3 regions of the Marinobacter alkaliphilus genome follow, and region 2 is predicted to be linked to each of the others. Evidence: predicted binding sites of a transcription regulator. Region 2 holds the regulator's gene; each other region holds the start of a gene.
The links. Region 2 encodes FliA, which starts transcription of late flagellar genes. Its sites were predicted from a motif close to CTAAAGTTTNNNNNNNNNNNGCCGNTAA; they were not measured.
Positions count from the first base shown of each region.

Region 1 (2,267 bases), 1.2 Mb from region 2:
GGCTCCACCAATTCGCTGGATAGTGCAGACCTCGCTGCCGCGATCAATGCGCAGGGTATTGAGGGATTGACTGCGAGTAGCAACTCCACTGGCGTTATTCTGACTAATGCGGATGGCAAGAACATTACCATCACGGCTGAGACAACGGCTGTTGGAACTGCTGCAGCTACGGCGACTGGAAGCACGTCCGGGCTCGCATTGACAATCGGTACTGCCGCAGGTGCTGTACTCCGCGGACAAGTGACGATCGAGGCGCTCGAAGATATTACTATCGGCGGTGACGATCCAACTGTAGCGGGTTTCGATGATGGCCAGATTGCAGCAGCCACTGGTAACCTCTCTAGCTTGAGTGTTACAGATGTTGCCAATGCCAACGATGCCATCAAAAGGATCGACTCAGCGTTACAGACCGTGAACAGTTTCCGAAGCGAGCTCGGTGCGGTTCAAAACCGCTTCGAGTCCACCATCGCCAACCTGAGCACCTCGGTCGAGAACCTCAGCGCATCCAACAGCCGTATCCTGGACGCTGACTTCGCGGCAGAAACTGCCAACCTGGCTAAATCCCAGGTACTGCAGCAGGCCGGTATCTCCGTCCTGGCTCAGGCGAACGCCCGTCCGCAGCAGGTTCTGTCCCTCCTGCAGTAAGGGGCATAGCGGTAACGGCCGGAACCCTCGGGTTCCGGCCTTCCGCCGTTGAAGGATAGCGAGGTACAGCTATGAATGACGTTAACCTGAACAGCCCGGACCTGAAACTGGTGCGCTCTGGCGCCCAGGCTCCGGCCAAGGCAATGTCGTCATCTCAGGCCGAGGGCCGGAACGCCCCTGACCTTGCTGCTTCGGCTGCCGGTACCCGCCAGGTGCAGGCTCCTCAGGTTGCTCAACAGGCTTCGCAGGCTGAAAAGCTGCAGGCCCGTAATGAAGAGCAGCGCAAGGAGCTGAATGAGGCGGTTAGCCAGTTGAACGACTTTGTTCAAACCGTGCAGCGGGATCTTCAGTTTGAAGTGGATAACGAAATGGGCCAGACCATCGTAAGGGTGGTTGATCAGCAAACCCAGGAAGTGATCCGCCAGATCCCGGACGAAGTGGCAATGAGGTTGGCAGAAAAATTGCAGCAGGACGAACCGCTGACGTTGTTTAACATCAAGGTGTAAAAGCTTGCCGCTTTTGCGCGGGTGAAAACGACGGTATTTCAGCACCGCCGCCTCTGAGAAGAGCCGGCGGTGTTCTGCGTTTACGCACTGTTACAAATCGGCATAGGAATTTTCCGAAAAAAGGCAAAGTTTTGCCGCCTGCTGCCGATAAACTGATCAGTACAGAGAATCGCCCCCCTGAGGAGGCACGGTTATGGCCAGTATTTCATCATTAGGTATCGGCTCCGGCGTTTTGACGTCGGATCTTGTCGACCAGTTGGTGGCTGCGGAGCGCAGGCCCACGGAAGTTCGGCTGGATCAGAAAACAGAGCGTACAGAAGCGCTTATTTCTGCCTATGGCATGTTGCGGAGCGCCGTAACGGAGCTGCGCCTGCCTATGCGACAGCTCGGTTCTGCGGATGCGATGAAGTCGTTTTCGGCCACTTCCTCGGGTAGCAATATTGATGTGTCGGTGGATGCCAGCAAGGCCAGCCGCGGCTCTTACAGCCTCGATGTGAAAAGTCTGGCGCAGTCCCAGGCCCTGGCCAGCCGGGATGTGTTCGCCGACCGGGATGCCACCAGCGTTGGCCGTGGCACCATGACGCTTCAGGTGGGTGACAAGACCACCAACATCACCATCGATTCTTCCAACGACACCCTGCAAGGCCTGGCGAATGCCATCAACGAGGCCAATGCGGGCGTCTCTGCCGGTGTGATTGATACCGGCAACGGTTTCCAGCTGGTGTTGTCTGCGGATGAGACCGGTGAAGCCAATGCCGTGAATATTTCCGTTACTGAAGATGGTGCCGCTCCGGGTTTGAGCCGGTTTGCTTTTGACACAGCAGATCCCGATAACGTGGATGGCATGCGCCAAACCATTGCGGCGAGCGATGCGGTGATGGAAATCAACGGCGTGGAAATTCGCCGGGCCACCAACACCATTGAAAACGTGGTGGATGGACTGACCTTCAACATTACTGGTGAGGGTAAGTCCACTATCAAAGTGAAGCAGGACACGGCGGCGGTTGCCGAGCGTGTTCAGGCGTTCGTAGACAAGTTCAACGAGCTGCAGGGTACTATTCGTGAGCTGTCTTCGTTCGATAGCGAAACCGGCCGGGGCAGTATTCTGACCGGGGA
Region 1 is NZ_AP043751.1:2,380,604-2,382,870, forward strand. It holds gene ACZ5Q2_RS10910 (flagellin N-terminal helical domain-containing protein) at 1-645, shown strand, start outside; gene ACZ5Q2_RS10915 (flagellar protein FlaG) at 717-1,151, shown strand; gene fliD (flagellar filament capping protein FliD) at 1,345-2,267, shown strand, end outside.
Region 1: fliD (flagellar filament capping protein FliD) is a predicted target of FliA. The motif match lies at 1,275-1,302, and genes of this name have one in related genera.

Region 2 (2,267 bases):
CTGCTCGGCACTGCGGGCGTCTATCTGAAAATTCCGGATAGCCTCGTGCAGGCTCCGGGTCAACCGCCCCACTTCCCGATAGAGGCTCTGGTCGCGAACTTCACTTAGCTCGTTGATCACCGACATTGCCCGGGCGTAGTTACCGGAACTGATGCATTCGGCCAACTCCGAACTCTGCTGCTGGAGCTTTTCGGTTACCTCCGGGTCGAGGCCCTGATGGTTCTCGTTCTTGTCAGTCATGACAGCCATCCGACCTCTGGTTACTGGATTCGCTCGAAGATCTTCTCAATCTTTTCCTTGAGAACGGCAGCAGTAAACGGTTTGACGACATACCCGTTAACGCCGGCCTGGGCCGCCGCCACAATCTGGTCACGCTTGGCCTCCGCAGTTACCATCAGCACCGGCAGGTTCTTCAGGTTCTCGTCTGCCCGCACCGCCTTGAGCAGATCAAAACCCGACATGCCTGGCATGTTCCAGTCGGTCACCAGGAAGTCGTACTTGCCGCTCCTGAGCATGGGCAAGGCAGTGTTGCCATCGTCCGCTTCATCCGTATTGGTGAAGCCAAGATCGCGCAGCAGATTCTTGATGATTCGCCGCATTGTGGAAAAGTCATCCACAATGAGAATTTTCATGTTTTTGTCCAATGGGACCTCCAGTCAGTAACACCCGGATTTCATTAAGCCTTTTGAAAGTCTAGCAGGCCGCTGCTTTAACCGCTTATTGTGTGGTGTTTGGCCGCGTTGTAAAGCGCCGGTTACCAAAATCTACACAGTTACGCGCCGCGCGGTCAGCGCCGGCCCGATTTATTCTGGCTCGTCTTCCCGCCAATCGGACAACCGCCCCCTGAGACGAAGGGCCGCCTGGCTATGAATCTGGCTGACCCGGCTCTCGCTGACACCCAGCACCGCGCCAATCTCCTTGAGGTTCAGCTCTTCCTGGTAGTAGAGGCTCAACACCAGTTTTTCTCGCTCAGGAAGCTCTTCAATTGCCTCTGCCAGGCTTTTCTGGAATGCATTTGATGCAATGCCATCCAGGGGATTATCGCTGGCCTCTGTTTCTTCTATCGGCAGCTCCCCGGATTCATTGAGCTCATCAAGGCTAAAAAGTCGGCCACTGTTGGCGTCTGCCAGGGAGGCATGATATTCCGACAGGTCAATGCCCAGCTCTTCGGCAACATCAACATCCTGGGCCTCGCGCCCGGTGCGGTCTTCAACTGTCTTGATGGCTGCCGCGATACGGCGGGCATTGCGGTGAACGGAGCGGGGAACCCAGTCGCCCTTGCGGATTTCATCCACCATGGCACCGCGGATACGAATACCTGCGTAGGTTTCAAAGGTGGCACCCTTGCCGGTGGAATAGCGTTGCGCAGCTTCCAGCAGGCCGATCATACCCGCCTGCATAAGATCTTCAAGCTGAACCGAGGCCGGCAAACGGGCCATCAAGTGTAGGGCGATTTTCTTGACCAGCGGCGCATGCTCCTCAATCAGCTGAGAGGGGCCTTTTGCGCCAGCCTGATGGTAGATTCCCAGGTTCTTCGCCAATGTCATGTATCCGGTTTTCTTATAGGACTGGATTCAGATCAGACTTCGACGAGCCGCTCCACGAAAAACTCCAGATGCCCTCTTGGCGATGATGGCAGCGGCCAGCTGTCCACTTTCTCTGCCAGGGCACGGATCGCCAGCGAGGCCTTGGCCCGTGGATAGGCATCCAGAACGGCCCGCTGCCGCTGAACGGCTTTTTTGACGGCTTCGTCGTAAGGCACGATACCTACATATTGTAGTGCTACATCAAGGAAACGCTCGGTGACACGGGTCAGTTTTTCATACAGATGCCGGCCTTCCTGCTCATTTCGCACCTGATTCGCCAGAATACGGAAACGGTTGGTGCCGTAGTCGCGATTCATCAGTTTGATCAGGGCATAGGCATCGGTAATGGAGGTAGGCTCATCGCACACCACCAGCAGCAATTCCTGGGAGGCCCGCAGGAAACTGACGACCGACTCGGAAATACCGGCTGCTGTGTCAACAATCAGCACATCAATCTGGTCACCCAGCTCGCTGAAGGCGTTGATCAGCCCTGCATGTTCCATCGGGCTCAACTGGGTCATACGCTGGGTGCCGGACGATGCGGGGACAATCTTGATACCACCCGGGCCGTTGACCAGAACGTCCTTGAGGTCGCACTCGCCACTGAGCACATCCTGCAGATTGCGATTGGCGGTAATGCCCAACAGCACGTCGATATTGGCAAGGCCAAGGTCTGCATCC
Region 2 is NZ_AP043751.1:3,536,105-3,538,371, forward strand. It holds gene ACZ5Q2_RS16155 (protein phosphatase CheZ) at 1-240, opposite strand, end outside; gene cheY (chemotaxis response regulator CheY) at 261-644, opposite strand; gene ACZ5Q2_RS16165 (RNA polymerase sigma factor FliA) at 804-1,547, opposite strand; gene ACZ5Q2_RS16170 (MinD/ParA family protein) at 1,580-2,267, opposite strand, start outside.

Region 3 (2,267 bases), 960 kb from region 2:
ATGAGGAGATCGCCTGAATGGTGTTTGTCGTGTTTCTTTTGGCCTACCTTATTCGGCGTCAGCTGGATAGCCGGAACCGGCTTGATGGCGACGTGCTTTGGCGTGCCTGGTTTCACCGGGGCGCGAAAATTCAGGCCGGAAAGGAGGATGCCATTACCTCCGGGCTGATCTGGGTTCTGCTGCCCGGCCTGGTGTTGGTGGGCGTTGTGTGTTTGCTGGAATGGTATGGATTCAGGCTGGCGGCCTATCCGCTGGAGCTGATCGTGCTGGTGTTGCTGATGGGCGCGCCGGGTTGGCGGCATCAGTTACGTGACTATTCGGAAGCCTGGAGCCGGGGCGACATGCAGGCTGCCTGGCGACATATCCAGAACCGGTTGCCACCGGAAGAGCGGGGCGCCGCGCTGTCACCAGAGGCCATGCATCTGTCGTTATCCAAGGCTCTGGTGATCGGGGTTTTCGAGCGGTTCTTCCTGGTGGCTTTCTGGTATGTGGTGGGTGGAATAGGTGCTGCCCTGGTTGCCCGAGGCCTGGTGGCGTTGTCTGAGCAATGGCCGCAGCAAGCGGCCCGCGCCCGATTCCGGACTCTGGCCAACCTGGCCAGCTGGATTCCTGCTCGCCTACTGTCCTGCACGCTGGGGCTGGCCGGTGATCTCGCGGGCTGGTCGAAGGAGGCGAAGAAAGTCCTGCCCGGTTTTGGAAGAAAAACCTCGGAAGTCCTCATGATTTCCGCAAACGGGTCGTTAACCGGTTATGCGCTTGATCCAGCCCAGTTTGCGCGGTTGCACCCGGATGAGTGGACAAGTTTTGGCGGGCGTAGCCTGGCGGCCATACGGGGATTGTTGAACCGGAGCATGCTGGTGTGGATCTGCGTTGCCGCGTTGCTGGTCATTGCCGGGGTGGTCTGAGGAGTGTCATAAAACATTACAGAATAACACTTAAAGGTGATTAAGTTTTTCCGACCTTGGGCGATAATCAAACAAAGAATAAAGATTCAGTTATTAGAATCAGCGAGAGGGCGCCGTGAAATATTTGATCAATCCAGCTGTTAGCCTGATGAATCGGTTGCCCATGGTCTACAAGTTCAGCCTAATCAGCATCTTGTTCCTGGGCCCGATCATTGTCCTGTCGTGGTTGGTTATTTCCAGCCTCAATCAATCCGTTCAAACCATGACTCGCGGTATCGAGGGCCTTGCCGAACTTCGCAAGGTAGACCAGCTGTTGTCTTCGTCTATGGCTTACCGCGACTACCAGGCGCCGGGTGTGCTCAAGGATGAAGGCGAACTCCTGGGCAGGGCAGGTGAGGCTGCCGAGAAGATGGATGGCCTGCTTTCAGACCTTGCTGGGCACAACCGCTCGTTCGATTCCTCTGGTTCCTGGAAGGATCAGGTTCTGGCCTTGCAGGCGGAGTGGGAGCAACTGAAGCAGGACGACAACTACCAGGGCAACATAGACCCTCAGTTCAAGTATTACCACGAGTTTGTTCAGAAGGTGCTGGCCCTGTTGCCGGCTACGATTGAAATTTCGGGACTTGGACAAGACGCCTCGCGGGAAAATCTGTTGCTGCTTGGGCTGGTGCGTAATGCGCTGCCTGAGGCGAGGACCGTTGTTGGCAGGGCCCGATCTTACGGTATCTTTGCCTTGGTGGATGGCCAGGTGGGTTATAACCTGAGCGAGATTTTGAATGAAATCTATGACCAGCTGACCAACCGCAGCTCCCTGTTGTCGCCTGCCTTGTCGGTTGCGGTTGAAACCTCTCCCAAGCTGTCAAGCAGGGCCGGCGGCGCTGTGACGCGGGTCGATGAAAGCCTGATGGCGCTGCGCGAGCAACTGGACCTGAACATCATCACCCCGATGCGCCTGGAACAGCCCTGGCAGGAATTTGACGCCACCGTATCCTCCCAGCTGGACTACTACGATTCACTCAATGACAGCATTTTCAATGTGGTTTCTGGCAACCTTGAACAGCGACTGCAGCGGGAGACCGGCCAGCGCAGGTTGATTGTAGGGGCTCTGATCGGCGTGATGCTTCTTGTGGTGTACCTCTACATCGGCTTCTTTATGTCAGTAAGAACCGCCATCAACCGGTTTAGTGAGGCGGCTCGCAGCGTCGCCGCTGGTGATATGACGGCGCACATCCAGCTTAACAATCGTGATGAGCTGGGCGAGCTGACCACCGAATTCAATAATATGACGGACCGGATTGCCGAACTGATCCGCTCTGTCAGCGGGACCACGAATGATGTTGACAGTCAGGCGGTGAGGGTTAA
Region 3 is NZ_AP043751.1:2,578,105-2,580,371, forward strand. It holds gene ampD (1,6-anhydro-N-acetylmuramyl-L-alanine amidase AmpD) at 1-17, shown strand, start outside; gene ampE (regulatory signaling modulator protein AmpE) at 18-905, shown strand; gene ACZ5Q2_RS11790 (methyl-accepting chemotaxis protein) at 1,021-2,267, shown strand, end outside.
Region 3: ACZ5Q2_RS11790 (methyl-accepting chemotaxis protein) is a predicted target of FliA. The motif match lies at 945-972, and genes of this name have one in related genera.